Regions from separate parts of the Pseudomonas sp. MM213 genome, predicted to be linked through region 1. Evidence: predicted binding sites of a transcription regulator. Region 1 holds the regulator's gene; each other region holds the start of a gene.
What was found. Region 1 encodes sigma-54, which starts transcription at its own class of promoters, with help from an activator protein. Its sites were predicted from a motif close to ANTGGCATNNANNTTGCTNT; they were not measured.

Region 1 (7,560 bases):
GCTGGCGGTGTATCGACTGGCAAGGGAATGAAAGCGTATTTGAAAGAAAGCAGGATACACCTGCTATCGAACGTAAGAGGACAGTATGAGGCTCGTTAAAACTCTCCCTATTTTGCTCGGCCTGAGCGCAGCACTGGGAAGCGTGAGCGCCTGGGCTCTGCCGAACGATCAACAGCAGCCGATCCGCATCCAGGCCGACGACGCCCAACTGGACGACAAGAACGGTATTGCCACCTATAAAGGTGACGTGATCATCACCCAAGGTTCGATGATCGTTAAAGGCAATACTGTGACCATGACCCGCACCCCTGCGGGCGACATCGACGTGGTGACTTCGGTGGGCAACCTTGCCTATTTCGAACAACTGCAAACGGCGGGCGACACCAAGCCGGTTCAGGGCTGGGGCGTCACCATCCAGTACCACGCCTCGCAAGATCGCGTCGTGCTGATCGATCGCGCCAAAGTTGTCGATAAGGACGGTAACGTCACCCAAGGCGAGAAAATCGTCTACGACACCAACAAAAAGCTTGCCAGCGCAGGCCGTGCCACGGGCACCAACGTGACCGAGTCGCGTCCGCGTATCGACATGGTTATCCAGCCGAAAAAGAAAACCGACGAGCAAAAGGCCCCGTAATGGCAACTCTGAAAGCTCAGCATTTGGCCAAGAGCTACAAGAGCCGTCAGGTCGTGCGCGACGTCAGCCTGTCTATCGACAGCGGTCAGATCGTCGGCCTGCTTGGCCCTAACGGCGCCGGTAAAACCACCTGTTTCTACATGATTGTCGGCCTGGTTCAGGCGGATCAGGGTCGCGTACTGATCGATGATCTGGACGTCAGCCACCAGCCGATGCACGGTCGTGCAAAGGCCGGTATCGGCTATCTTCCGCAAGAAGCGTCGATCTTCCGCAAACTCTCGGTCGCCGACAACATCATGGCGATCCTCGAGACCCGCAAGGAACTCGACAAGGCCGATCGCCGCAAGGAACTGGAAAGCCTGCTGCAGGAATTCCACATCAGCCACATCCGCGACAGCCTCGGCATGAGCCTGTCCGGTGGCGAGCGCCGCCGCGTGGAAATCGCCCGGGCACTGGCCACCAACCCGAAATTCATCCTCCTCGACGAACCGTTCGCCGGCGTGGACCCGATTTCGGTGGGCGACATCAAACAGATCATCTACCACCTCAAGGCCAAGGGCATTGGCGTGCTGATCACCGACCACAACGTCCGTGAGACGCTGGATATCTGCGAAACCGCCTACATCGTCAACGATGGCCAACTGATCGCCGAAGGTGATTCGGCCACCATCCTGGCCAACGACCTCGTGAAAGAAGTCTATCTGGGCCATGAGTTCCGCCTGTAAGCACTAAGGTGTCTGGCTGGCTGCCCGAGCGCTTGTCTCGATAAAAAATCAATACTTTTTTATTGTTACAGCGCTCTAGGCAAACGCTACGGTTTCGGGCATATAATTTGCTTATGTTTGGCGCTTCGGCGCCCTGTAGTGGATGGCGCATGTGCGCCGGCGAATAAGGTGTTTAGCCCCTGCCATGAAACCATCGCTAGTCTTGAGAATGGGCCAGCAGCTGACGATGACACCGCAGCTGCAACAGGCCATCCGCCTGCTCCAATTGTCGACCCTGGACCTGCAACAGGAAATCCAGGAGGCCCTGGAGTCCAATCCGATGCTCGAACGCCAGGAAGAAGGCGACGACTTCGATAACGCCGACCCCTTGGCCGACAAAGCCGAACAGCAACCCAACGCCGACGTTTCAGAACCCTCCTATCAGGAAACCGCCCCGACGGTGGATAACCTCGAGGAAGGTGACTGGAACGAGCGCATTCCCAACGAACTGCCCGTCGACACCGCCTGGGAAGACGTCTACCAGACCAGCGCCAGCAGCCTGCCGAGCAACGATGACGACGAGTGGGATTTCACGACCCGTACATCCGCCGGTGAGAGCCTGCAAAGCCACCTGTTGTGGCAACTGAACCTGGCGCCGATGTCCGACACCGATCGCCTGATCGCCGTGACCCTGATCGATTGCATCAACAATCAGGGCTACCTGGACGAAACCCTTGAGGAAATCCTCGAAGCCTTCGATCCGGAACTCGACATCGAACTGGACGAGATCGAAGCCGTCCTGCATCGCATCCAGCAATTCGAACCCGCCGGCATCGGCGCCCGCAACCTGGGTGAATGCCTGCTGCTGCAATTGCGCCAACTCCCTGCCAAGACACCTTGGCTGGCCGAGGCCAAGCGCCTGGTCACCGATTACATCGACCTGCTCGGCAGCCGCGACTACAGCCAGCTGATGCGCCGCATGAAGCTCAAGGAAGATGAACTGCGCCAGGTGATCGAACTGGTTCAGAGCCTCAATCCGCGCCCTGGCTCGCAGATCGAATCCAGCGAAGCCGAGTACGTCGTCCCCGACGTGATCGTGCGCAAGGACAACGAGCGCTGGCTGGTCGAGCTGAACCAGGAATCGGTGCCACGGCTGCGGGTCAACGCCCAATACGCCGGTTTTGTGCGCCGCGCCGACACCAGTGCCGACAACACCTTCATGCGCAATCAGTTGCAAGAGGCCCGCTGGTTCATCAAGAGCCTGCAAAGCCGCAACGAAACCCTGATGAAAGTTGCCACCCAGATCGTCGAGCATCAGCGCGGTTTTCTGGAATACGGCGACGAAGCGATGAAACCGCTGGTGCTGCATGACATCGCCGAAGCGGTGGGCATGCACGAGTCGACGATTTCCCGCGTAACCACACAAAAATTCATGCATACCCCCCGGGGCATATATGAGCTGAAATACTTTTTCTCCAGTCACGTCAGCACCTCCGAAGGCGGTGAATGCTCGTCCACGGCGATCCGCGCGATCATCAAAAAACTGGTTGCCGCGGAAAATCAGAAAAAGCCGTTGAGTGACAGCAAGATCGCTGGTTTACTGGAGGCACAAGGCATTCAGGTGGCTCGCCGCACCGTCGCCAAGTACCGCGAATCCCTCGGGATCGCGCCTTCGAGCGAACGCAAGCGGTTGATGTAGAGCCACGCCACAGCGTTCCAGTGGTAGATCATCTGGTCTACCGCTTTATGCACTGGCAACGAAGGAGAAGCTGTATGCAAGTCAACATCAGTGGACACCAACTGGAAGTGACCGAACCTCTTCGCACCTACATCGGCGAAAAACTCGAACGGTTAGAGAGGCATTTCGACAAGATCACCAACGTGCAGGTCACGATGACGGTCGAAAAGCTGAAGCAGAAAATCGAAGCCACGCTGCATATTCCCGGCAATGAAGTGGTCGCCAACGCGGAACATACCGATATGTACGCGGCGATCGACGCATTGACCGACAAGCTGGATAAACAACTCAAAAAGCATAAGGAAAAGACCCAGAGCCTCCTCCAGGGCGCGACCGGTCGTTAACACTCCCAACCCATGATCCGACTTGAAAGCATCCTGACCCCCGGCCGTTCCCTCGTGAACGTGCCGGGCGGCAGCAAAAAGAAAGCCCTCGAGCAAATTGCCAACCTGATCGCCCGGGAAGTGCCGGATCTGGAGATGCAAGATGTCTTCGAGGCGTTGATTGCCCGTGAAAAACTCGGCTCGACCGGTTTTGGCAACGGCATCGCTATCCCTCACTGCCGGCTGAAAGGTTGCACCTCGCCCATCAGTGCCTTGATGCACCTGGACGCCCCCATCGATTTCGACGCCATCGACGGTGCTCCGGTTGACCTGCTGTTCGTCCTGCTGGTCCCCGAAGCCGCTACCGATGCGCACCTTGAATTGCTCCGCCAGATCGCCAGCATGCTCGATCGCAAGGAAGTCCGCGATCGCCTGCGTAGCGCCCCGAGCAATGAAGCCTTGTATCAGGTTGTCCTGGACGAGCAAAACGGGCACTAATCATGCGCTTGATCATCGTCAGTGGCCGTTCCGGCTCAGGTAAAAGCACCGCGCTCGATGTTCTCGAGGACAACGGCTATTACTGCATCGACAACCTGCCCGCCGGATTGTTGCCGGAACTGGCTGAACGCGCGCTGATCCACACCGAACTGGCGCAACCGCTGGTTGCCGTCTCTATTGATGCGCGCAACCTGCCGAGCCACCTGAGCCGGTTTCCGGAACTGCTCGAAGAAGTTCGCAGCCGGCATATCCAGTGCGACGTCCTGTACCTGGACGCCGACGAAGAAACCTTGCTGAAACGTTTTTCGGAAACTCGCCGTCGTCACCCGCTGAGCAGCGCCAATCGCTCGCTGGCCGAGGCGATCAACGACGAAACCAGCCTGCTCGGGCCGATTGCCGACCTCGCCGATCTCAAGGTCATCACCACCAACCTGAACCTGTATCAGCTGCGCGATACCATCAAGTTGCGCCTGCTGAACCAGCCGGAACCCGGTACTGCGTTTTTGGTGGAGTCGTTCGGATTCAAGCGCGGCATGCCGGTGGACGCCGACCTGGTGTTCGACGTGCGCTGCCTGCCGAACCCCTATTGGAAGCCCGAGCTACGCGATCAGTCCGGGCTTGATGAACCGGTTGCCACGTATCTGGCCGCCCAGCCGGACGTCGAAGAGATGTTCCAGGACATCTCCACGTACCTGCTCAAATGGCTGCCGCGCTTTGCCGCCAGCAACCGCGCTTATGTCACCATTGCCATCGGCTGCACCGGCGGGCATCACCGCTCCGTCTATCTGACCGAACGTCTGGGTCAGGCCCTGCAAAAAACCCTGAAGAACGTCCAGGTCCGCCACCGCGACCTCAGCTAAAGGATTCACATCGCGATGCCTGCTCTGGAAATCGAAATCATCAACAAGCTGGGTCTGCATGCCCGTGCTTCCGCCAAATTCGTTGGTGTCGCCGGCGAGTTCAAAGACTGCACGATCAGAGTCGGACGAACGCCGGAATCAACGGTCGACGGCAAAAGCATCATGGCAATGATGATGCTCGCTGCAGGCAAAGGCACCAAAATCTATATCAGCACCGAAGGCGAAGACGAGCAAAGAGCGCTGGATGCGCTGACAGACTTGATCAACCGTTACTTCGACGAAGGCGAATAACGCTCGCCTAGGCGAGCGCTGTATCCATCACCATCATCAAACAAAACCCGATCAGCAGCCCAAGGCTGGCCAGCTTGTCGTGACCATGGCGGCGCGACTCGGGGATGACTTCGTGCGTGACCACCAGCAACATGGCCCCGGCCGCGAGCGCCAGGCCCAATGGCAACAGCAGTTCGGCCAGGCTCACCAGCCAGGCGCACAACAGTGCGAAGACCGGCTCGACCAAGCCTGATGCTGCCCCGATCAGGAACGCCTTGACCCGCGACATCCCTGCCCCGGCCAACACCAACGCAATGACCAATCCTTCCGGCACATCCTGCAAGGCGATGCCCATGGCCAGGCTGTCGGCGTCGGGCATGCCGCCACCCGCCGAGACACCGACCGCCATGCCTTCGGGAATGTTATGGGCAATGATGGCAAACACGAACAACCAGATCCGTGGCGCAATGACCGGCCGCTCCAGCGTGCCGACGAGCATTTCCGGTGAGGCGCCGGAAACCTTTCGATCCACCAGATACAGCCCGAACGCGCCAAGCATGATGCCGAAACTGATCAGACCGCTGGCCGCCCAGGGTGTCAGCCCCAGGCTTTCAGCGGCGGCAATGCCCGGCACGATCAGCGAAAACGCCGTCGCCGCGAGCATCACCCCGGCACCGAAGCCGAGCAGCGTATCGCTGACCGCCTGGGGCATGCGTCGAATCACCAGCACCGGCACCGCGCCCAAGGCCGTGCCCAAGGCGCAAATGGCCCCGCCCTGCAACGCACGCAGCAGTTTCGGCTCAAGGTCCAGCCACGCGAGCCCATGCGCAACCAACAGGCTCATGCCCGCCAGTAGTAACAGCGACCCAAACGCGTAACGAAACATTCGTCCACTTCCGATCGCCAGTGTTTCAGTGCCCATAGCCCGCCCAGGATTGTTTTTATAGAAGACTTAAACCAGTGCAGCCTGATAGCGCGCAGCGACTTCGGGCCAATTGATCACGTTGTAAAAAGCGTTGATGTATTCCGGCCGGCGGTTTTGATACTGCAGGTAATAGGCATGCTCCCAGACATCCAGCCCCAGAATCGGCGTATTGCCGTTCATCAAGGGACTGTCCTGGTTGCCGCTGCTTTCAACGACCAGAGTCTTTTGCGGCGTCACACTCAGCCAGGCCCAGCCACTGCCGAAACGGGTCAGCGCGGCTTTGGTGAAGGCCTCCTTGAAACGGTCGAGGCCGCCCAACTGGTCTTCGATGGCCTTGGCCAACTCACCGTCCGGCTGACCGCCGCCGTTGGGCACCATCACTTCCCAGAACAGCGAGTGGTTGGCGTGACCGCCGCCCTGATTGATCACCGCCGCGCGGAGCTTTTCCGGCAGTTGCTGGACTGCTGCCACCAGCTTTTCCACCGGCCACTCGGCGAACTCGGTGCCTTCGACAGCCGCGTTGAGGTTGTTGATATAAGTCTGGTGATGCTTGGTGTAGTGGATTTCCATGGTCTGCGCATCGATGTGCGGTTCCAGGGCATCGTAGGCGTACGGCAAGGCAGGCAAGCTAAAAGCCATTTCAGTGGACTCCATGATGTAGAGGCGCAGGGGGCGACGCGGCATCGACGTGCAGCAAACGATGAGTGCGCGGGTATTCGCCATGCTCGCTGATGAAATTCAGCAGTTCGACGTAGGTTTTGCTGCTCTGACGCAGTGCGGCTTCACGCAATGCCGGCGCCAGTCGCGGGTCCTGCATGGTCTTCAACAAGCGCTGGTGGATGGCGCACAGGTATTCGGCGCTCTCCTCCGGCTGGTTCAGACGCAAATGCAGGTCCGCGAGGTTGTGATGGGAAATGACGCAGGCCGCCACCGCTTCGTCGGCATCCGCCCAGCGCTCGAACAACACCTGGGCCAGGGCCAATGCCTGCAAGTACGCCTCGCGGGCATCGACGTATTCGCCCAGCATGAAACAACGGTTTGCCCTTTCGATCGTGCGTTTCCAGTGCTCCATGGTGAGCCTCCTAAGCGGTTGCGGTGATTACACGCCGCCTGCGGTGAGCTTTTCCGGATTGAGCAACTCTTCCAGTTGGCTGCGCGACAGTTCGGTGTGCTCCAGAGCGACATCGATCACCGGCCGGCCCTGCTGATAAGCCTTCTTGGCGATCTCCGCAGCTTTTTGGTAACCAATGATCGGGTTGAGTGCCGTGACCAGTATCGGGTTGCGCGACAGCGCTTCCTTGAGCCTGGCTTCGTTGACCTTGAAACTGGCGATAGCCTTTTCACCCAAGAGGTAGCTGGAGTTGGCCAGCAATTCGATGCTGCTCAGCAGGTTCTGGGCGATGATCGGCAGCATCACGTTCAGCTCGAAATTGCCCGACTGACCGGCGATGGTGATCACCGTGTCATTGCCGATCACCTGGGCGGCGACCATCGCGGTGGCTTCCGGGATCACCGGGTTGACCTTGCCGGGCATGATCGACGAGCCCGGCTGCAAGGCTTCGAGTTCGATTTCACCGAGGCCGGCCAGCGGGCCGGAGTTCATCCAGC
Region 2 (7,560 bases), 1.0 Mb from region 1:
TCAACAGCGGTTGCCCACCGCCATTGGCCTGCAGCCAGCGATTTTGCGCCAGCAGCAAACGGTCCAGTGCCTGGGCGACACCCCAGGTTTCCGGGGTGGCGTAGTAGTCCAGCGCCAGCGCCTGCAAGGTCGAACGTGCCGCGAGGCCGCCATCGGCGCACTGGCTGACGCCGTCGGCGATGGCGAACAGGTAGCCCTTGCTCGCCGCCAGTGCCGGGGCCGGCGTCACCAGGCGCAGGGCGTCCTGGTTCTCCTCGCGCGGACCGATGGCGCTGGCTTCGGCAAAACTCAGTTGCAGGCTCATTCAGCCCTCACACCCGCGCAGCAGTGACGGCCGCCGAACCCCAAGTGGTTCTCCAGCGGCGCTTCACACCGTGCAGACCGAACCAGGCGAGGACGCCGAGGCTGGCGAACAACCACAGCGCCAGTTGATAACTGCCGGTGCTTTGCTTGATCGCGCCCATGCCCGCCGCGAGGGCGAAGCCGCCGATGCCACCGGCCATGCCGATCAAACCGGTCATCACACCGATTTCGCGACGAAAACGTTGCGGGACCAATTGGAAAACCGCGCCGTTACCGGCACCCAGGCCGAGCATCGTGCAGACGAAAAGTGCCAGCGCCGCGTAGGAACTCGGCAAGTTGAAACCCACCGCCGCAATGCAGATCGCCGCCACCGTGTACATCGCCAGCAGTGTGCGAATCCCGCCGAAGCGGTCGGCCAGTGCGCCGCCCAGAGGACGCATCAAACTGCCGCCAAACACGCAGGCCGCCGTGTAGTAACCGGCTGTCACCGGGCTCAGGCCGTATTGGTCGTTGAAGTAGCCGGGCAGGGCGCTGGCCAGGCCGATGAAGCCGCCAAAGGTCACGCTGTAGAAAAACATGAACCACCAGCTGTCGCGGTCGCCCAGGGCTTTGAAGTAGTCGGATACCGACTTGGCTTTCGGCCGCTCAGGCGCGTTTTTGGCCAGCCAGGCGAAGACGATGATGGTCAGGATCAGCGGGATCAGCGCGAAGCCGAACACGTTGCTCCAGCCGAACGCGGCGGCCAGCACCGGAGCGATCAGCGCGGCCAGCACGGTGCCCGAGTTACCGGCCCCGGCGATGCCCATGGCCTTGCCTTGATGCTGCGGCGGATACCACTGCGACGCCAGCGGCAGGGCCACGGCGAACGACGCGCCCGCCATGCCGAGGAACAGGCCCAGCAGCAGCGCTTGTTCGTAACTTTGAATGCCGTGCTTCCACGCGACGAACAGGGCGCAGATGACGATCACCTGGCCGATCAGCCCGGCGGTTTTTGGCGACAGGCGATCCGCCAGCATGCCCATGATAAAGCGCAGTACGGCCCCGGCCAGAATCGGCGTGGCCACCACCAGCCCGCGTTGTTGGGTGGTCAGGTGCAGGTCGGCGGCAATCTGCACCGCCAGAGGGCCGAGCAGGTACCAGACCATGAAACTCAGGTCGAAATAGAGGAAGGCCGCGAACAGGGTCGGGGTATGGCCGGATTTCCAGAAGCTTGAATTCATCGCGCACCTCAGCTGTGAGTCGTCTCGAGAAGGAGTCATGAGCTTGCAGGTGGGGGGCCGCAACGGCCGCACCACCGGCCCCGGTCTGTGGGGCCAAAACAAAAAAACGCCGCCACCCGATTCGCCATGGGCAAATGAGGTGAGCGACGTCTTTGTCGTAGGTGGGGCAACCGCCGTTGGTTACCTGTAGTGATTGCTTAGCGAGATTTGTGCCAACAGTCCGAGATCGAGTCGACCCTTTCGCGGGCAAGCCTCGCTCCTACAGTTCGAACGCAATTCCTCTGTAGGAGCGAGGCTTGCCCGCGAAGGGGCCTTCAGCCGAGCAGCTCACTCATCGCAATGATCTGCTCCGCCACCTGAATCAGCTTCTGCTGCCGGCTCATGGCCTGGCGGCGCATCAGCGTGTAGGCCTCTTCTTCGTTGCAGTCCTTCATCTTCATCAGCAGCCCCTTGGCCAGCTCGATGCGCTTGCGCTCGGCCAGTTGCTGGTCGCGGGCGTGCAGTTGCGCGCGCAGGGCCTGGTCGCTTTCGAAGCGTGCCATGGCCACGTCGAGAATCGGCTGCAAGCGTTGTGCGTGAATGCCTTCGACGATGTAGGCGCTGACCCCGGACTTGATCGCCTGACGCATCACGTCGGGGTCATGTTCGTCGGTAAACATCACAATCGGCCGTGGCTGGTCTCGACTCACCAGCACCACTTGCTCCATCACATCGCGGCTCGGTGACTCGGTATCGATCAAAATCACATCCGGACGCACCGTTTCGACGCGCGCGGGCAGGTCGATGGTCAGGCCGGACTCGTCGATGACCTCGAATCCGGCTTCGGTCAGGGCGGCCTTCAAGCGGCCGACTTTCTTCGCGGTGTCGTTGATCAGCAGGATACGCAGCATGTTCGTAGTCTCCTGTCAGCGGCTGGCGAGTAGGGGCGAGCTGTCGCTCATGGCGTGCAGTTTGAAGCTGCGGGCATACCCGGCCGGGTCCGAGCCGTCCCAGATTTTGCCGTCGATCAACTGGCTGCTGCGCATTTCCCTGGCCGAAGAATCGACATCGACCGCGCTGGCTGCCTCTCGATACAAGTCTAGTTGCTGGACCTGACGGGCCACGGCGAGGTAGTCCGGGTCGTCGCGCAGCAAACCCCAGCGACGGAACTGGGTCATGAACCACATGCCATCGGACAGGTAAGGCTGATTGACCTCGCCAGCGCCATGGAAGCGCAGCGCGTGCAGGTCTTGCCAGCGGTTGCCGAGGCCGTCGGCGTAGTCGCCGAGCAGGCGCGGTTCGATGCAGTCGAGCGGCGCGTCCAGGTATTGGGGGGCGCTCAGCAACTGCGCGGTGCTGCGGCGATTCTCGACGCTTTCTTCAATGAAGCGGCTGGCCTCCAGAATCGCCTTCACCAGCGCCCGGGCGGTATTGGGATATTGCTCGACGAAGGCGCGGGTGCAGCCGAGGACTTTTTCCGGATGATCGGGCCAGATGGTCTGGGTCGTTGCCATGGTGAAGCCGAGATTGTGTTTCACGGCGCTGGCGGACCAGGGTTCACCGACGCAGAAACCGTCGATTCGCCCGGCTTGCAGGTGCGCGACCATTTGCGGCGGCGGCACCACCACACTGTCGACGTCGTGCAGCGGATGAATGCCCTGGCTCGCCAGCCAGTAATACAGCCACATGGCGTGGGTGCCGGTCGGAAAAGTCTGGGCGAAGGTGAGTTTTGGGCGAGTTTGGTGCACGTGGCGGTCCAGTGCTTCAGGACCGGTCACGCCCAGCGCCTGCAAGCCGTGGGAAAGGTTGATGCTCTGGCCGTTCTGGTTCAGGCCCATGAGCACCGCCATCTCGGTCGGCGCCACGCCGCCGATGCCCAGGTGCACGGCGTAGATCAAACCGTACAGGCTGTGGGCGGCATCGAGTTCGCCGCTGACCAGTTTGTCCCGCAGGTTGGCCCAGGAAGACTGGCGCTTGAGGTTCAAGGTCAGGCCGTAGGGCTGGGCGAAGCCCTGAGTGGCGGCGACCACCACCGAGGCGCAATCGCTCAAGGCCATGAAACCGAGGTTGATGTCGGTCTTTTCCGGGGCATCGCTGCCGTTGACCCAGGCCAGTGGGCCCGCTGTGGTTTCATTCATGGCAAAACACCTTCAAAAAAAACGTCGTCCCAGGCCTTCGCGCAAGCAAAGCCGGGTGACGACGCCATTGTCCTTCCACTCATCCCGTCGTTGGCATGAGTGCTGATGCCTGTGTTGGTGCAAGGCATATGCCATCGCTTGCTGATTTTGTCGCGCGCCTCGCTTGCGACCCCGATGCCCGGCTATAATCGCCGCCTCATTTCGCCGCCATTCGAGTCAACGCCGCCCATGTACACCCTGGCCCGTCAGCTGTTGTTCAAACTTTCCCCGGAAACCTCCCACGATCTGTCCCTGGACCTGATCGGCGCGGGCGGGCGTTTGGGCCTCAACGGCTTGCTGTGCAAGGCGCCGGCAAAAATGCCGGTGAGCGTCATGGGCCTGGACTTCCCGAACCCGGTGGGTCTGGCTGCCGGTCTGGACAAGAACGGCGCGGCCATCGACGGTTTTGCCCAGTTGGGTTTTGGTTTTGTCGAAATCGGCACCATCACGCCACGTCCACAGCCGGGCAATCCGAAACCACGGATTTTCCGTTTGCCGGAAGCTGAAGCGATCATCAACCGCATGGGCTTCAACAACCTCGGCGTCGATCACCTGCTGGCCCGCGTGGCTGCGGCCAAGTACAAGGGCGTGCTGGGCATCAACATCGGCAAGAACTTCGATACCCCGGTCGAGCGTGCGGTCGACGACTACCTGATCTGCCTGGACAAGGTCTATGCCCACGCCAGCTATGTGACGGTCAACGTCAGCTCGCCGAACACCCCGGGCCTGCGCAGCCTGCAGTTCGGTGATTCGCTCAAGCAATTGCTGGCTGACCTGGCGACTCGTCGTGCCGAGCTGGCGTTGCGTCACGGTAAACATGTTCCGTTGGCGATCAAGATCGCACCGGACATGACCGACGAAGAAACCGCACAAGTCGCTCAAGCGCTGATCGAAACCGGGATGGACGCGGTGATCGCCACCAACACCACCCTGAGCCGCGTTGGCGTCGAAGGCATGGAATACGGTGACGAGGCGGGCGGTCTGTCCGGGGCGCCGGTTCGTGACAAGAGCACCCACACCGTGAAGGTGCTGGCGGCCGAGTTGGCGGGTCGTTTGCCGATCATCGCCGTGGGCGGCATCACCGAAGGCAAGCATGCCGCCGAGAAAATCGCGGCGGGTGCGAGCCTGGTGCAGCTCTATTCCGGCTTCATCTACAAAGGCCCGGCGCTGATTCGCGAGTCCGTGGACGCCATCGCCGCCCTGCGCTAAACCCCGTACTTGTAGGAGCGGCCGGGCGGCGTTCCGTTTGCCGGCGAAGGCGTCCTGACGATCGCTTTCGCCGGCAAGCCGTGCTCCTACAAGGTCGTTGGCGTCCTCGAGATCGCTTTCGCAGCATTGCATAACCCTTGTAGGAGCCGGCTTGCTGGCGATAGCGGTGGGGCAGCGACACATGTATCGCCTGATAGGACGCCATCGCCAGCAAGCCGGCTCCTACAAGGGGAATGTGTTTTGTCAGAATGCAGGCATAAAAAAGGGCCCCTTGAAGGAGCCCCTGGGCCGAAGCCCGCCGCCCGGATGGGGCGTGCGTGGTAAGTCGTTACGTAATCAGGTTGTCGTGTCGGAGTGTGTGCCCTGTGTTAGCCGACGGCGTGAAGTTCGTTGAGTCTATGGATTCCCGCAGTGCCGGTCATACCGTCCCAGTTGTCGCCGCGTCCTTCTCGCCAGCCGTTAATCCAGGCTTGGCGTACTGACGGTAGAGTAAATGGGCAAAGCTCACGGGATTTGCCACCAACGCCATATTGATATCCGCGTAAAAATGCTCTTTCCAACGGATCACGCTTAAGTCTTCTCATAGGGTGTTGCCCTCACTTGTTGACTGTATGTATCGCGTTGACCTCAATCGAGGTCTGGCAGAAATGTCTGCCGTTGGGGGGCTCGCTGCCGGCGTGGCGAGCCAAGGTGTTGACGTCCGTTGTGGCGCCAACCTGTATTGAGTTCTAACCAATGCGTCACATCGAGGGAATGATCGTTTTGTCATAAGGACGTAACCATAAAGATGCTATGGCCATAAGTAACACGATGTTTGTCCCGTGTTTATTAGCCAAAGCCCTGTATGATCGGCCCCCCGCAGGATGATGGGGTTAATCCTTTAGTGAGAATGCCTCGCGTTGGTCTCGGGCATTATTCGACGAAGGGTCGAGTTATGACATTTTGTTGCATCAACTTTTTTATCTGCCCGTGCATCTAAGCTCTTCTAACCTGAGCAGCACGGGTGGGACGGCACACCTTCGTGCCACGCGGGCGCTCTTTTAGAAAAGCGCCTGATTGAAAACCGGGCCGGCAATGCGTTGTCGGTTCACTTAGCCAAAGGCTCTGAAATTCCAATGTCCGATCAATTCGAAATCTTCCTCACTTGCCCCAAAGGCCTCGAAGGCCTGCTCATCGAGGAAGCCGTCGGGCTTGGCCTTGAAGAAGCGCGTGAGCACACCTCTGCCGTGCGCGGCATGGCGACCATGGAAACCGCTTATCGCCTGTGCCTGTGGTCGCGTCTGGCGAACCGGGTGCTGCTGGTGCTCAAGCGTTTCCCGATGAAGGACGCCGAAGACCTGTATCACGGCGTGCTCGATATCGAGTGGCAAGACCACATGCTCAACGACGGCACCCTGGCCGTCGAGTTCAGCGGTCACGGTTCGGGCATCGATAACACGCACTTCGGCGCCCTGAAAGTCAAAGACGCCATCGTCGACAAACTGCGCACTCCGCAGGGCGACCGTCCGTCCATCGACAAACTCAACCCGGACCTGCGCATTCACCTGCGCCTGGACCGTGGCGAAGCGATCCTGTCCCTCGACCTCTCCGGCCACAGCCTGCACCAGCGCGGTTACCGCCTGCAGCAAGGCGCGGCGCCGCTGAAGGAAAACCTCGCGGCTGCCATCCTGATCCGTTCCGGCTGGCCGCGCATTGCCGCCGACGGCGGCGCGCTGGCTGACCCGATGTGCGGTGTCGGTACGTTCCTCGTCGAAGCGGCGATGATCGCCGCCGATATGGCACCGAACCTGCGTCGCGAGCAGTGGGGTTTCACCGCGTGGCTTGGCCACGTGCCGGCGCTGTGGAAAAAGCTTCACGAAGAAGCCACCGAGCGCGCTGCGGCCGGTCTGGCCAAGCCACCGTTGTGGATTCGTGGCTACGAAGCCGACCCGCGCCTGATTCAACCGGGCCGCAACAACGTCGAGCGTGCCGGCCTGAGCGAGTGGATCAAGATCTACCAGGGCGAAGTCGGCACCTTCGAGCCGCGTCCGGACCAGAACCAGAAAGGCCTGGTGATCTGCAACCCACCGTACGGCGAGCGTCTGGGCGACGAGGCGAGCCTGCTCTACCTCTACCAGAACCTCGGCGAGCGTCTGCGTCAGGCCTGCCTGAACTGGGAAGCGGCGGTGTTCACCGGCGCGCCGGACCTGGGCAAGCGCATGGGCATCCGCAGCCACAAACAGTATTCGTTCTGGAACGGCGCGTTGCCGTGCAAGCTGCTGCTGATCAAGGTCACGCCGGATCAGTTCGTCACCGGCGAGCGTCGCACCCCGGAACAGCGTCAAGTCGAGCGCGAGCAGGCGGAATACGATCAGGCACCGAACGAGCCGCAGGAACGCCAGTACAACAAAAACGGTAACCCGATCAAACCGGCCGCGGCACCCGCTCCGGTGATCGAGCAACCGCGTTTGAGCGAAGGCGGGCAAATGTTTGCCAACCGTCTGCAAAAGAACCTCAAGGCGCTGGGCAAGTGGGTCAAGCGTGAAGGCATCGACTGCTATCGCGTCTACGATGCCGACATGCCGGAATACTCGATGGCCATCGACCTGTATCAGGATTGGGTCCACGTCCAGGAATACGCCGCGCCGAAATCCATCGACCCGGAAAAAGCCTCGGCGCGCATGTTCGATGCA
Region 3 (7,560 bases), 750 kb from region 1:
CCTGGAATTTCCGGTGTTGTCGATCGACATGGGCGGCTCGATTGTCGCGGCTAACCGCGCGGCGGCGCAGTTGCTCGGCGTGCGTGTCGATGAGGTGCCGGGGATTCCCTTGTCGCGTTACGCCGAGGATTTCGATTTGCCGGAACTGGTGCGCGCCAACAAGTCGCGGATCAACGGGCTGCGAGTCAAGGTCAAGGGTGACGTGTTTCTGGCCGACATCGCGCCGCTGCAATCGGAGCATGACGACAGCGAGGCCATGGCCGGCGCGGTGCTGACGCTGCACCGTGCCGACCGGGTAGGGGAGCGCATTTACAACGTGCGCAAACAGGAGTTGCGCGGGTTCGACAGCATCTTCCAAAGCTCGAAAGTGATGGCGGCAGTGGTGCGTGAGGCCCGGCGCATGGCACCGCTGGATGCGCCGCTATTGATAGAAGGCGAAACCGGCACCGGCAAGGAACTGCTGGCACGCGCCTGCCACCTGGCGAGCCCTCGGGGGCAGTCGCCGCTGATGGCGCTCAATTGCGCCGGCCTGCCGGAGTCCATGGCCGAGACTGAACTGTTCGGCTACGGCCCCGGCGCGTTCGAAGGCGCCCGTGCCGAAGGCAAGCTCGGGCTGTTGGAGCTGACGGCGGGCGGTACGCTGTTTCTCGATGGCGTGGGGGAAATGAGCCCGCGCTTGCAGGTGAAATTACTCAGATTCCTGCAGGACGGTTGCTTCCGTCGTGTAGGCAGTGATGAAGAGGTTTACCTCGATGTGCGAGTGATCTGTGCAACGCAGGTCGACCTGTCGGAACTGTGCGCTCGTGGCGAGTTTCGCCAGGATTTGTATCACCGCTTGAACGTGCTTTCGCTGCATATCCCGCCACTGCGCGAATGCCTGGATGGTTTGACGCCGCTGGTGGAGCACTTCCTTGATCAGGCCAGTCGGCAGATCGGTTGTGCGCTGCCGAAGCTGGCGCCGGCGGCCATGGAGCGGCTCAGTCACTATCATTGGCCGGGCAACGTTCGGCAGTTGGAGAACGTGCTGTTTCAGGCGGTTTCGTTATGCGAGGGCGGGACGGTCAAGGCAGAGCATATTCGCCTGCCGGATTATGGCGTGCGTCAGCCGCTTGGCGATTTTTCGCTTGAGGGTGGGTTGGATGAGATTGTCGGGCGTTTTGAAAAAGCGGTGCTGGAGCGTTTGTATTCGGAGCATCCGAGCAGTCGGCAACTGGGCAAGCGGTTGGGGGTTTCGCATACCACCATTGCCAATAAGTTGCGTGAGTATGAAGTCGGCAAGACTGAGTCCTAGCTGGCGTTTGCTGTGTTTGTTTTGGCCCCATCGCGAGCAGGGCTCGCTCCTACAGGGGATTGCATTCCAAATGTAGGAGCGAGCCCTGCTCGCGATAGCGGTATCCTGTTCAGCCTCAAGGTCAAGCCTTGCCACTTACCGGCATAACACCGCCGGTTTTTCGTCTTTGACACATTCCCCCATTTCCCCCCTGAACGCCCCAAGTCCTTTGTTTGCCGGGCTCCGCGCCGCCAGAAAAAAGTTGGTCTGCAAATTGCTTATCGCTCAGCAGTACAGCGGTGGGCGGCAAACGTCCGGCATGCAGAGGAAAGAGTGTGGACAAGTACCTTTATGTGGCAATGACCGGCGCCAGCCAGAATGCACTGGCGCAGAAGGCTCATGCGAACAACCTGGCGAACATCTCCACCAACGGCTTCCAGAAAGACCTGGAGCAGGCGCGTTCGATGCCGGTGTTCGGTGACAGCTTTCCGGCGCGTGCGTTTGCGATGTCCGAACGTCCGGCCACCGACTTCTCCGCGGGCTCTCTGGTACAAACCGGTCGCGACCTCGACGTCGCGGTGCAGGGCAACGGCTGGCTCGCGGTGCAGAACCCCGACGGCGGTGAAAGCTACGTGCGCACCGGCAGCCTGAACGTTGACGCTCTGGGCGTGTTGCGGGCCGGCAACGGCATGCCGGTGATGGGCAATGGCGGGCCGATTTCCGTGCCGCCCGAGCAGCAAATCGAAGTGGGCGAAGACGGCACCGTCAGCATTCGTGCGATGGGCGAAGGCCCTCGCGTGATGGCTGAAGTCGACCGCATCAAGCTGGTCAACCCGGATTTCAAGAACATGACCAAAGGCCTGGACGGTTCGATCCACACCAAGGATGGCAAGCCGGCGCAAGCCGATGCCAACGTCAAACTGGTGTCCGGGTTCCTGGAGTCGAGCAACGTCAATGCCGTGGAAGAGATGACTTCGGTGCTGGCGCTGGCCAAGCAGTTCGAGCTGCACATCAAGATGATGAACACCGCCAAAGACGATGACCAGGCCATGGCTCGGGTCTTGCAGATCAGCTAATTATCAGAACGTCGCGCCGTAAAACAGGCGCACGAGGAGAATCGAATGCTTCCGGCTCTATGGGTTGCCAAAACAGGTCTGTCCGCCCAGGACACCAACCTGACCACCATTTCCAACAACCTGGCGAACGTGTCGACCACGGGTTTCAAACGTGACCGCGCCGAGTTCCAGGACCTGCTGTACCAGATCAAACGCCAGCCAGGCGCCCAGTCGACCCAGGACAGCGAACTGCCGTCGGGTCTGCAATTGGGTACCGGTGTGCGCATTGTCGGCACCCAGAAAAACTTCAACGCCGGTAGCCTGCAAACCACCGAGCAGCCGTTGGACATGGCCATCGACGGTCGCGGTTTCTTCCAGATCCTGCAACCGGACGGCACCACGTCCTACACCCGTGACGGTACCTTCCACCTCGACTCCAACGGTCAGATCGTGAACGCCAGCGGCTTCGCCCTCGAGCCGGCCATTGTCATTCCGAACGACGCCCAGACCTTCACGGTCGGTCGCGACGGCACCGTGTCCATCACCATTGCCGGCAACCCGGCATCCCAGGTGATCGGCAACCTGCAAACCGCCGACTTCATCAACCCGGCCGGCCTGCAAGCGGTGGGTAACAACCTGTTCCTGGAAACCGCCGCCAGCGGCGCGCCGCAAGTCGGCACGCCAGGCCTGGCCGGTTTCGGTACCACGCTGCAGAACACCCTGGAAACTTCCAACGTCAGCACCGTTGAAGAGATGGTCAACATGATCACCACTCAGCGCGCCTACGAGATGAACTCCAAGGTGATCTCCACCGCCGACCAGATGCTCTCGTTCGTAACGCAGAATCTGTAATCAAGTCTATGAGGCGGTCATGAGGCCGCCTGCAACACCGTGAGGTAGGGTCATGAATCGCTTTGTATCTGTCCTGGCACTGAGTGGCGTCGTCGCGCTGGCGGGTTGCGTCGGTCCGACGCCCAAGCCCAATGACCCTTACTACGCCCCGGTGTTGCCGCGTACGCCATTGCCGGCTGCCGCGAACAACGGCTCGATCTACCAGGCCGGTTTCGAACAGAACCTGTACAGCGACCGCAAGGCGTTCCGGGTCGGTGACATCATCACCATCACCCTGAACGAAAAAACCCAGGCCAGTAAAAACGCCAACTCGCAAGTGGCCAAGAACAGCAAGGCCGGCATTGGCCTGACGTCGTTGTTCGGTGTGGTGCCCAACACTAACAACCCATTCAGTGACACTGATCTGACACTGAATGCGAGTTACAGCGGCGACCGCGCGACCAAGGGCGACAGCAAGGCCGGGCAGGGCAACAGCCTGACCGGTTCGATCACCGTGACCGTCGCCGACGTCTTGCCCAACGGCATCATTGCCGTGCGCGGCGAGAAGTGGATGACCCTCAATACCGGTGATGAGCTGGTACGGATCGCCGGCCTGGTCCGGGCCGATGACATCGCGACCGACAACACGGTTTCGTCAACGCGCATCGCCGATGCACGCATCACCTATTCGGGCACCGGTTCGTTTGCCGATGCGAGTCAGCCAGGCTGGTTCGACCGTTTCTTCCTCAGCCCGCTGTTCCCTTTCTAGGTGGTCACGTTGAATTTCAAACACCTGATGGTGGCTGCGTTCCTGATGTCCGCAGCCTTTGGTGCTCAGGCTGAGCGGCTGAAGGATATCGCCAGTATTTCCGGCGTACGTTCCAACCAATTGATCGGCTACGGCCTGGTGGTCGGGCTCAACGGTACCGGCGACCAGACGACGCAGACGCCGTTCACCCTGCAAACCTTCAACAACATGCTCTCGCAGTTCGGCATCAAGGTGCCGCCCGGCTCGGGCAACGTGCAGTTGAAGAACGTCGCGGCGGTATCGATCAGTGCCGACTTGCCGGCCTTCGCCAAACCGGGTCAGCAGGTGGACATTACCGTGTCTTCCATCGGTAACTCCAAGAGCCTGCGTGGCGGCACCTTGCTGCTGACGCCGCTCAAGGGTATCGACGGCAACGTTTACGCGGTCGCCCAGGGCAACCTGGTCGTCGGCGGTTTTGATGCTGAAGGTCGCGACGGTTCGAAGATCACCGTCAACGTTCCGTCGGCCGGTCGCATCCCTGGTGGTGCGTCGGTCGAGCGTTCGGTGCCGAGCGGTTTCAACCAGGGTAACAGCCTGACGTTGAACCTCAACCGCTCCGACTTCACCACCGCCAAGCGCATCGTCGACAAGATCAACGACATGCTCGGCCCTGGCGTTGCCCAGGCCATCGACGGCGGTTCGATTCGCGTCAGTGCGCCGCTGGATCCGAGCCAGCGCGTCGACTATCTGTCGATCATCGAGAACCTTGAAGTCGATCCGGGTCAGGCGGTGGCGAAAGTCATCATCAACTCCCGCACCGGCACCATCGTGATCGGTCAGAACGTCAAGGTGTCCCCGGCCGCCGTGACTCACGGCAGCCTGACCGTGACCATCACCGAAGACCCGATCGTCAGCCAGCCCGGCCCTCTGTCCAATGGTCAGACCGCTGTTGTGCCGCGCTCGCGGGTCAACGCCCAGCAGGAAGCCAAGCCGATGTTCAAGTTCGGCCCGGGCACCACCCTCGACGAGATCGTGCGTGCGGTGAACCAGGTCGGCGCGGCGCCAGGCGACTTGATGGCAATCCTTGAAGCACTGAAACAGGCCGGCGCGTTGCAAGCCGACCTGATCGTGATCTGAGGCCGGCGACCATGGATATGCACAAGAGTGGTCTGGTCAGCAGCGCCGATTCGGGGTCCTATTCGGACCTCAATCGTCTGAATCAGCTCAAGGTCGGCGACAAGAACAGTGACGAAAACCTGCGCAAGGTGGCGCAGGAATTCGAGTCGCTGTTCCTCGGTGAAATGCTCAAGTCCATGCGCAAGGCGACCGACACGCTGGCCGAGGGCAACCCGCTCAACACGCCGGCGGCCAAGCAGTACCAGGAAATGTACGACCAGCAGTTGGCCGTCTCCATGTCCCGCGAGGGCGGTGGTATTGGTCTGGCGGACGTGCTGATGCGCCAGATGTCGAAGAACAAACCATTGGCGCCGGGCGAAGCGGCAACGCTGTCGGCGGCCAAGCAGGAAGCGGCAAAAGCGGCGGTGCAGACGCCGGTGGCGGCGGGCACGGTCGGGACCAACGGGCCGCTGTCGCGAGTCAATGGCCAGCGTCCGTTGTGGGCTTCGCGCTCGATCAGCGCTCCACAGGCGGCAGGCGAGGGCGCACATCGCAACGACATGGCGCTGATCAATCAGCGGCGCCTGGCGTTGCCACCGAAGCTGGCTGACCGCTTGCTGGCGGGCCTGGTGCCTTCGGCGACGACGGCCGCCGCGCCGCTCAATAACACTCGATTGGCAGAGCGCAACACGCCGACCGGTTCGGGGCCTTTGTTCAATGGTGACTGGCTGGCGACTGCGCAAGCATCAGCGAACGCCGGCTTGCAGATTCATGGTCGTGCCATCGCTCAGATACCGTTGGCACCGGCGAAAAAAGCCTTCAGTTCTGCCGACCAGTTCGTCAACACCATGTTGCCGATGGCCAAGGAAGCCGCCGAGCGCATCGGCGTCGATCCGCGTTACCTGGTGGCTCAAGCGGCGCTGGAAACCGGCTGGGGCAAATCGGTCATGCGCGCACAGGATGGCAGCAGCAGCCACAACCTGTTCGGCATCAAGGCCAGCAGCAGCTGGAAGGGCGATTCGGCGCGGGCGATCACCAGCGAATTCAGAAATGGCGCGATGGTCAAGGAGACGGCCGAGTTCCGTTCCTATGGCTCTTACAAGGACAGCTTCCATGACCTTGTGACTTTGTTGCAAACCAACAATCGCTATCAAGATGTCGTGAAGTCGGCCGATAACCCAGAACAGTTTGTACGCGAGTTGCAAAAGGCCGGTTACGCAACCGACCCGGACTACGCGAGCAAGATTTCGCAGATAGCCAAGCAGATGACGAGTTACCAGAACTACGCTGCGGCGGGCGTTTCCACCACGCCTTTATAGGCACAAGGATTAAGGTCGAACCATGAGTTTGCTCAATATCGGGATGTCGGGTCTGGCCGCTGGCCAATCCTCGTTGATGACCACCGGCAACAACATTGCCAACGTCGACACCGCCGGGTACTCGCGCCAGCAAACAGTGCAGGGCACCAAGGCCTCGCAGCAGTTCGGCAATGTCTACATCGGCACCGGCACGACCCTGGCCGATGTGCGTCGCGTGTACAACAGCTACCTCGATGCGCAGTTGCAGACCACCACCTCGCTCAACAGCGATTCGGCCGCCTACCTGAATCAGGTCACGCCGCTGGACAAATTGCTCTCCGACACCAGCACCGGCCTGAACGGCGCACTGACCAAGTTTTTTGCCTCGGTGCAGAACGTCAACGCCAAACCCGGTGACGACGCGTCCCGCCAGTTGCTGCTCAGCGATGCCCAGGCCTTGAGCAACCGTTTCAACTCGGTCTCCGCGCAGTTGACCCAGCAGAATGCCAATATCAACGGCAACCTGACGAACATGGCGGATCAGGTCAACAAGCTGGCCGCTACCGTGGCGCAGTTGAACCAGAAGATCTCCGAGGTTTCCAGTTCCGGCGGCATGCCGAACGAGCTGCTCGACGCCCGTAACGAAACCGTGCGCCAGCTGGCGACCTTCACCGGTGCGCAGGTGGTGGAGCGTGAAGGCAATCTCGACATTTACCTGGGCAGCGGTCAGCCGCTGGTCATGGGTAATACGGTCAACAAACTTGAAGTGGTACCGGGCAAAGACGATCCGGGCCGCTTGTCGCTGCAACTCAATCGCGGTTCGAGCACCATTGATATCACCGCGATCATGACCGGCGGCGAAATCGGCGGGTTGCTGCGTTATCGCAGCACCGTGCTGGACCCGGCCATGAACGAATTGGGTCGTGTGGCCCTGGTCGTCGCCGACCAGATGAACAGCCTTCAGGCCCAGGGCATCGACAAGAACGGCGCCTTCGGTTCGAACCTGTTCAATAACATCAACTCGGCCAAGCTGGTCTCTGAACGCAGCGTCGCCAGCCTGAACAACGTGGGCACCGGTAACTTTGATGTGAGCATCAAGGACACTGGCAAGCTGACCATCAACGATTACAAGGTCACGTTCACCACCGCGACCGATTACACCGTGCAGCGCCTGCCGGACAACACGCCGATGGGCTCCTTCAGCACGGTAGCGCCGGCAACGGCACCGGTCATCGACGGCGT
Region 4 (7,560 bases), 2.6 Mb from region 1:
CCAACAAGGACGAGATCGCCGTTTGCAACCTGGGCTCGATCAACCTGCCGAACCACATCGTCAACGGCAAGCTGGACACCGCCAAGCTGGAACGCACCGTGAACACCGCTGTTCGCATGCTCGATAACGTTATCGACATCAACTACTACTCGGTGCCGCAAGCGAAGAACTCCAACTTCAAGCACCGTCCGGTCGGCCTGGGCATCATGGGCTTCCAGGACGCTTTGTACCTGCAGCACATTCCTTACGGTTCCGACGCTGCCGTCGAGTTCGCCGACAAGTCGATGGAAGCGGTCAGCTACTACGCGATCCAGGCGTCCTGCGACCTGGCCGACGAGCGCGGCGCGTACGAGACGTTCCAGGGTTCCCTGTGGTCCAAAGGCATCCTGCCGCTGGATTCGCAACAGATCCTGATCGAGCAGCGCGGCCAGAAGTACATCGACGTTGACCTGAACGAATCCCTGGACTGGGCACCGGTTCGCGCCCGTGTACAGAAAGGCATTCGTAACTCCAACATCATGGCCATCGCACCGACCGCGACCATCGCCAACATCACTGGCGTCTCGCAGTCGATCGAACCGACCTACCAGAACCTCTACGTGAAATCGAACCTGTCGGGCGAATTCACCGTGATCAACCCGTACCTGGTTCGCGACCTGAAGGCTCGCGGTCTGTGGGACTCGGTCATGATCAACGACCTGAAGTACTACGACGGTTCGGTGCAGCAGATCGAGCGCATCCCGCAAGAACTCAAAGAGCTCTATGCGACTGCCTTCGAAGTGGACACCAAGTGGATCGTCGACGCGGCAAGCCGTCGTCAGAAGTGGATCGACCAGGCTCAGTCGCTGAACCTGTACATCGCCGGCGCCTCGGGCAAGAAGCTGGACGTGACCTACCGCATGGCCTGGTACCGTGGTCTGAAAACCACTTACTACCTCCGTGCCCTGGCCGCGACCAGCACCGAGAAGTCGACCATCAACACCGGCAAGCTGAACGCTGTTTCCAGCGGCGGCAACCACGGTGAAGATTCGGTCCTGGCAGCTCCTGCCGGTCCTGCTCCAGTGCCGAAGGCTTGCGCCATCGACGAGCCGGATTGCGAAGCTTGCCAATAAGCTGAGCCGGTAGGCGCTGAAAGGCGCTTACCCGACAACCCCCGATCAGTCCTCTGGATTGGTCGGGGGTTTTCTTTTGCCCATGGAAATGTGGTGACTGGTGTGACGCCTTCGCGGGCAAGCCTCGCTCCTACAAGGTCTTGTGAACGACAAAGAGCTTTGTAGGAGCGAGGCTTGCCCGCGAAGAGGCCATCCCTGACAACACAAAATCCCGGCCACAAAAAAGCCCCTCTTCCGAGGGGCTCCTTGTGTAGCGCTTTCAACCAACCCGTATCAGGTCATCTGAATGATGGTCTGCATGATGGTGCTTTGAGTCGAGATGGTCTTGGCGTTCGCCTGGTAGTTGCTCTGCGCCTTGATCAGGTCGACCAGCTCGCTGGTCAGGTTGACGTTGGACTCTTCCAGGGAGTTGGAGTGGATCTCGCCCAAGGTGCCGGTGTTCGGCGCATCGTAGCCCGGGATACCCGACGCGTAGGTTTCTTTCCAGCTGGTGCCGCCTACTGGCTGCAGACCTTGCTCGTTGGTGAAGCTGGCGAGCGAGATCTGGCCGATGGCCTTGGTCTGGCTGTTGCTGAAGTTGGCCAGCATGATACCGCTACCATCGATGGTCAGGTTGGTGATCTGGCCGGTGGCGTAGCCGTTCTGCGTAGGAATCGAACGTGCGGTGTCAGCATTGTATTGCGAGGTTTTGGCCATGGAGACCGTAACGACGCCGGAAGTAGCGCCGTTCGCTGTCCACACGCCATTTTTCACGTCACCGGGAATCCAGCCGGTGACCCTCAGGTCAGGGCTCACGATCGGCGCCGGAACGGCCGGAGTGGTAACCGAAACCAGATTGCCCGAGGTATCGAACACCATGGTCGAAGCGACCGGCAGGTTCAACGGAACCGCGGTAGGACTAGGGTCGGTGCCATTCGGGTTGCGACCATCAATCAGGGTGTAGGTTTTCCAGGTGTTCGCCCCGGTCTTGACCATGTATTGGTCCATGACGTGCTTGTTACCCTGAGTGTCATAAATCGGGGTACTGAACTGTTTGGTGAAGGTGGCTTCTTTGGTCGAATCAAACGGGGTGGCAACCTGATCGATAACCGGTGCGGTGGAGTTCAGGTTGATCGTCGACGACACCGTGGAGGTGTTTTTTGGCGCCAGGTTCGAAGTATCGATACGCAGGTCGGTCAACACGCCGTTGATGATCTTGCCGTTGGCGTCCACGCCGTAACCTTGCAGACGCGAAGTGCCGTCGGTGTTGGTGACGTAACCGTCCTTGTCGACCTTGAACGTACCGGCACGGGTGTAGGACAGCGAGCCGTTGTCGTTCAGCACGAAGAAGCCGGAACCGTTGATGCCCATGTCCAGCACGTTGCCGGTGTTGTTGACGTCGCCCTGGGTGAACTGCTGGGAAACGTTGGCCAGGCGCACGCCGTTACCAATGGTTTTGCTGCCGGAACCCAGCTTGGTGGCCGAGTAAACGTCCGAGAATTCCGCACGGGACGATTTGAAACCGGTGGTCGCGACGTTGGCGATGTTGTTGCCGGTCACGTCCAGTTGTTTGTTGGCTGCATAGAGACCGCTAAGGCCGATATTGAAAGACATATTCCACTCCTTTGTGCCGTGTTAGTCGGCTCTACATACCAATTGTTTGTACTTTGGACAGGGCGATGCTGCCCCCACCGGCGAGATTGAGCATCAACTCACCACCGGTCTGGCTGATGGTCACGCTGCTGACAGTCGCCGGCAGGTACGTCACCAGCGAAGTCGCCTTGCCGTCGTAAGTTGCGGTGGCGCCGAAGGTGTACGTACCCGCCTTGGCCACTTCGCCTGCATCGTTCTTGCCGTCCCAGATGAAACTGGCGCTGCCGGCTTTTTGGCTGCCCAGGTCGATGGTGCGGATGACCTTGCCATCGGCGTCGGTAATCTTCACTTTCACCGGGTCCACCGAGGCCGGAACCGCGATGGTCCCGTTGAAGCTCTTGGAGGTATCGACCACGGCCTTCTCGCTCGGCGCGATGACCGAACGCCCGACCAGCGACGAAGCCTGCAGGGCCTGGGACGAGTTGTAATTGCTGGCCAGGCCACTCACGGTGGTGTTGAGCGTGGTGATGCCTTCCAGGCTGCTGAACTGCGCCAGCTGGGCAACGAACTCGCCGTTGTCCTGCGGCTCCAGCGGGTTCTGGTTCTTCAGCTGTGTCACCAGCAACTGCAGGAACGCGTCCTTGCCCAGGGCCTTTTTGCCGGTGGCGCTGTTCGTGGCGGACGCCAGGCCATCGGCGCTGGTGTTGGTCTTGATCGAGGAGTTGGCCAGGATGTCTTTGAGGCTAATGCCGCTAGTGGTATCGGTAACACTCATCTGAGTCGCCCCTTATCACTGACCGAGGGTCAGGACCTTCTGCATCATGGTTTTGGCGGTGTTCATCATTTCGGCGTTGGTCTGGAACGAACGGCTCGCGGAAATCATGTCGGCCATTTCTTCAACCACGTTGACGTTCGGGTAGTAGACGTAGCCCTTGGCGTCGGCCGCCGGGTGGTTCGGCTCATAGCGCGCTTCAAGATTGCTCTGGTCTTCGACCACGCCCAGCACTTGCACGCCCTGACCGGCCGCGTCCTGGTTCTGGAACAACGAATCGCTGCCGCCGCTCTGCCCGCCCTGGAACATGGTGGCGAACACTGGATGACGTGCGCGATAGGTCTGGTCGATGCTCGACGAGACGGTCTCGGCGTTGGCGATGTTCGAGGCCACGGTGTTCAAGCGCGTGGTTTGCGCACTCATGCCGCTACCGGCAATGTTGAAAACACTGGATAGAGACATGTCTTACTCTCCGCGAATGGCTGACATCAGCCCTTTGAATTTGCTGTTGAGCAAGGTGAAGCTGGCCTGGAAGTTGATCGCGTTTTCCGCGTAGTTCGACTGTTCCAGCTGGGCGTCCACGGTGTTCTGGTCAATCGACGGTTGCATCGGCGTGCGATACAGCAGCGACTCGTCGCCATTGCCCATGCCTTCGGCTTCGATATGACGGTTGTTGGTCATGTTCAAGGCGAATGTGCCGCTCTTGGTTTTCTCGTTCTGCTCGGCGAGCACTTTCGAGAAGTCCAGATCCCGAGCCTTGTAGTTCGGGGTGTCGGCGTTGGCGATGTTGTTGGCCAGGACTTCGGCACGCTGGGCGCGGAAGCCCAGGGCTTGTTCGTGGATACCGAGCGCTTTATCGAAGCTGATGCTCATGTCGGGAAACCTTCGGGTGACCTGATTTTTCGTACGATGGATATAGCAAGCGGCGTGCCAATTCAAAAAAGCCCGTAAACCGGGGCTTTGCGGGCTTGGGCAAGGCGGCAATGCCAGAAAAGCGGCAACGGGTTTCCGCCGTCTGCCGCTTTTCTGCCGCTTTCGGTTTGGGGCTAGGGTTGTGTGCATATCCGTTTTGGGGGTAACGGCGGCTATTGGTTTCGCCCTTACGGCGAGTCACTTGGAAGAGCCCCAAGTAACCAAGGGCTTTTGCCCCTTTCGTTCGGTGCCTCGCCTAGGCTCGGCATACCCTCGCTCCGGTCCTGCTCCGTGGGCCCGCCGCCATCGGCCATCCATGGCCGGGGGCGGCTAACCCGGCATCCATGCCGGGTTGCCCACTGCGCAGAACCTCCACTCGGCCTCTCGAGGGGGCGACCACCGCCACAGCCGCCGAGGCGGCCTGAAAGCCGACCTGGCTCTTTGGTCGTGTGCACACTTCCGCATTGTGATGGCTGCACTAATTTTGGATATTTGCACATTCCCCCTGTAGGAGCCGGCTTGCTGGCGATGGCGTCCGTCCAGCCAATACATGCGTCGACTGATCCACCGCTATCGCCAGCAAGCCGGCTCCTACAAGGGATTGGGTTCACACGATTCAAAATGGTAGGAGCTGGCTTGCCGGCGATGGGCGTCAACGACAACGCGGGCTGTCTGAATGAACGCGTTGCCCCGACGCTGTTCGCCGGCAAGCCGGCTCCTACAATGGATTGGGTTCACACGATTCAAAATTGTAGGAGCTGGCTTGCCAGCGATGGACGTCAACGATAACGCGGGCTGTCTGAATGAACGCGTTGTCCAGACGTTTTTCGCCGGCAAGCCGGCTCCTACAGGGAATCGCGTTTGCTTTTGATTTTCACCACTCATCAGGCCGAGCGTTAGCTCGCCTTCAGCTTTTGATCTGAGCGCCCCCTCGAGAGGCCGAGCGCAGGTTCTGCGCAGTGGGCAACCCGGCATGGATGCCGGGTTAGCCGCCCCCGGCCATGGATGGCCGATGGCGGCGGGCCCACGGAGCAGGACCGGAGCGAGGGCATGCCGAGCCACAGCGAGGCACCGAACGAAAGGGGCAAGAGCGCTTTGGTTACTTTCGCGCTTTTCGAAAGTGACTCGCCGTAAGGGCGAAACCAATAGCCGCCATAACCCCAGAAACGGATATACACACCAACACAGCAGACAAAAAAAAACGGGAGCCCCAAGGACTCCCGTTTTTCAAACTACCGCCAACCCATCACTTAGCCTGGTAAATGATCCCCGGGCTGCACTGGACCATCTGGTAATGATCCGGCAAACCGTTCAGCGCTTCAGACGCGCCAAGGAACAGATAACCGCCAGGCTTCAACGTGCTGTGGATGCGCAACAGGATGTCTTTCTTCACCTCGGCGGAGAAATAGATCAGCACGTTGCGGCAGAACACGATGTCGAACTTGCCGAGGCTCGCGTAGCTGTCCAGCAGGTTGAACGAGCGAAACTCCACCCGACTCTTGATCGGCGCCTTGATGGCCCAGCGCCCCGGCCCTTTCGGGTCGAAATAACGTTGAAGACGCTCGGGCGACAACCCGCGGCCGATGGCCAGGCTGTCGTACTCGCCAGTCTTGCAGTTGGTCAGCATGGTGCCGGACAGGTCAGTGGCAACGATCTGCACACCCATCTTCAACTGGCCCATATTGACCCGCTCGAACTCGTCGATGGACATCGACAGCGAATACGGTTCCTGACCCGACGAGCAGGCCGCCGACCAGATTCGCAAGCGTTGCCCCGGAGCCGCCTTGATCGCTTCGGGCAGTACCTTGTTCTTCAAGACTTCAAACGGATAGGTGTCACGAAACCACAGGGTTTCGTTGGTCGTCATGGCATCGACCACCAACTCGCGCAAACCGCTGCGCGGCTGGGTCTGGATGCGCTGAACCAGCTCACCCAGGGACTTGATGCCTTGCTGTTCCATCAGTTTGTTGAGACGGCTCGAAACCAGGTACTGCTTGTTTTCACCGAGCAAAATGCCACAGGCTTTTTCCAGGAAGACCCGGAACTGTTCGAAATCCAAATTACCCGTAGACAAAGATGCCGCCTCTTAAATCGTGTTAACCACCAAGGGCAAAAGGCCCCTAGCTGATGTCTGCTGCTTTGATCCGGTCAACTACCCGGGATGCCAGGTCATCAGGACGGAATTTGGCCAGGAAGTCATCGGCACCGACTTTCTTGACCATCGCCTGATTGAACACACCCGACAACGAAGTATGCAGGATGATATGAAGCTTTTGCATGCGAGGGTCGTTGCGGATCTCGGCCGTCAGGGTGTACCCGTCCATCTCCGGCATCTCGATGTCGGAGATCATCATCAGGAACTCTTCTTCCGGCTTCTTACCCTCGTCGGCCAGTTTGCGCAGATAATCCAGCGCTTGCCGTCCGTCGTTCAACGCCACCACTTCGACACCGACCGTTTGCAGGCAACGCGTGACCTGCTTGCGCGCCACCGACGAGTCATCGACCGTCAGCACCCGCAGCGACAGCGCCTTGTGCTGGGTTTCGACATCGACCACGCCGACGGAAATCGCTTCCGGTGTCGGCGCCACTTCCGCCAGGATCTTCTCGACGTCGATGATTTCGACTAACTGATTGTCGACCCGAGTCACAGCCGTCAGGTAATGATCGCGTCCGGTGCCCTTGGGAGGCGGATGAATCTCCTCCCAGTTCATGTTGACGATGCGTTCCACCGAGCGCACCAGGAAACCCTGGGTCTTGGTGTTGTACTCCGTGATGATCACGAAAGGATTGCTTTGATCTTTAAGCGCCCCGGAACCAGTCGCCATTGCCAGATCAAGGATCGGAATGGTCGCCCCCCGGATATTTGCCACACCGCACACGACAGGACTGGACTTGGGCATCAGGGTCAGCTTGGGGCATTGCAGCACCTCGCGAACCTTGAACACGTTGATCCCGTACAGCTGCTGGCCGTCGAGACGGAACAACAACAGCTCCAGGCGATTCTGCCCTACCAGTTGCGTGCGCTGGTTTACCGAATCCATTACACCAGCCATGCCCAGACTCCTACACCAACGCTAAGTGTGTTGCGACGCACATTCATCACTAAACGGCACGGCGCTTGCTTTTTAACTTTTATGAACACAGAACCGACATTTTTCCGACGCCTGACATCACCTATCCGCAGATTGCTCT

Region 2: the regulator sigma-54 is predicted to act here: its motif matches at 3,757-3,776, upstream of K5R88_RS30400 (CmpA/NrtA family ABC transporter substrate-binding protein).
Region 3: the regulator sigma-54 is predicted to act here: its motif matches at 1,532-1,551, upstream of K5R88_RS29045 (flagellar basal body rod protein FlgF).
Region 4: the regulator sigma-54 is predicted to act here: its motif matches at 4,372-4,391, upstream of flgB (flagellar basal body rod protein FlgB).

The regions. Positions count from the first base shown of each region.
Region 1 covers NZ_CP081943.1:5,625,372-5,632,931, reverse strand. The annotation lists gene lptC (LPS export ABC transporter periplasmic protein LptC) at 1-99, shown strand, start outside; gene lptA (lipopolysaccharide transport periplasmic protein LptA) at 86-634, shown strand; gene lptB (LPS export ABC transporter ATP-binding protein) at 634-1,359, shown strand; gene K5R88_RS25515 (RNA polymerase factor sigma-54) at 1,544-3,037, shown strand; gene hpf (ribosome hibernation-promoting factor, HPF/YfiA family) at 3,112-3,420, shown strand; gene ptsN (PTS IIA-like nitrogen regulatory protein PtsN) at 3,433-3,897, shown strand; gene rapZ (RNase adapter RapZ) at 3,900-4,757, shown strand; gene K5R88_RS25495 (HPr family phosphocarrier protein) at 4,773-5,048, shown strand; gene K5R88_RS25490 (ZIP family metal transporter) at 5,056-5,949, opposite strand; gene K5R88_RS25485 (superoxide dismutase) at 5,980-6,591, opposite strand; gene K5R88_RS25480 (hypothetical protein) at 6,593-7,024, opposite strand; gene K5R88_RS25475 (class II fumarate hydratase) at 7,052-7,560, opposite strand, start outside.
Region 2 covers NZ_CP081943.1:6,674,224-6,681,783, forward strand. The annotation lists gene K5R88_RS30385 (bifunctional protein-serine/threonine kinase/phosphatase) at 1-304, opposite strand, end outside; gene K5R88_RS30390 (nitrate/nitrite transporter) at 312-1,523, opposite strand; gene K5R88_RS30395 (ANTAR domain-containing response regulator) at 1,838-2,413, opposite strand; gene K5R88_RS30400 (CmpA/NrtA family ABC transporter substrate-binding protein) at 2,429-3,640, opposite strand; gene K5R88_RS30405 (quinone-dependent dihydroorotate dehydrogenase) at 3,869-4,888, shown strand; gene rmf (ribosome modulation factor) at 5,257-5,472, opposite strand; gene rlmKL (bifunctional 23S rRNA (guanine(2069)-N(7))-methyltransferase RlmK/23S rRNA (guanine(2445)-N(2))-methyltransferase RlmL) at 6,004-7,560, shown strand, end outside.
Region 3 covers NZ_CP081943.1:6,378,698-6,386,257, forward strand. The annotation lists gene K5R88_RS29040 (sigma-54-dependent phenylalanine hydroxylase transcriptional regulator PhhR) at 1-1,291, shown strand, start outside; gene K5R88_RS29045 (flagellar basal body rod protein FlgF) at 1,606-2,346, shown strand; gene flgG (flagellar basal-body rod protein FlgG) at 2,392-3,177, shown strand; gene flgH (flagellar basal body L-ring protein FlgH) at 3,230-3,925, shown strand; gene K5R88_RS29060 (flagellar basal body P-ring protein FlgI) at 3,953-5,041, shown strand; gene flgJ (flagellar assembly peptidoglycan hydrolase FlgJ) at 5,053-6,339, shown strand; gene flgK (flagellar hook-associated protein FlgK) at 6,362-7,560, shown strand, end outside.
Region 4 covers NZ_CP081943.1:3,006,615-3,014,174, forward strand. The annotation lists gene K5R88_RS13635 (ribonucleoside-diphosphate reductase subunit alpha) at 1-1,112, shown strand, start outside; gene flgE (flagellar hook protein FlgE) at 1,386-2,705, opposite strand; gene flgD (flagellar hook assembly protein FlgD) at 2,737-3,459, opposite strand; gene flgC (flagellar basal body rod protein FlgC) at 3,475-3,918, opposite strand; gene flgB (flagellar basal body rod protein FlgB) at 3,922-4,329, opposite strand; gene cheR (protein-glutamate O-methyltransferase CheR) at 5,615-6,442, opposite strand; gene K5R88_RS13665 (chemotaxis protein CheV) at 6,489-7,421, opposite strand; gene flgA (flagellar basal body P-ring formation chaperone FlgA) at 7,503-7,560, shown strand, end outside.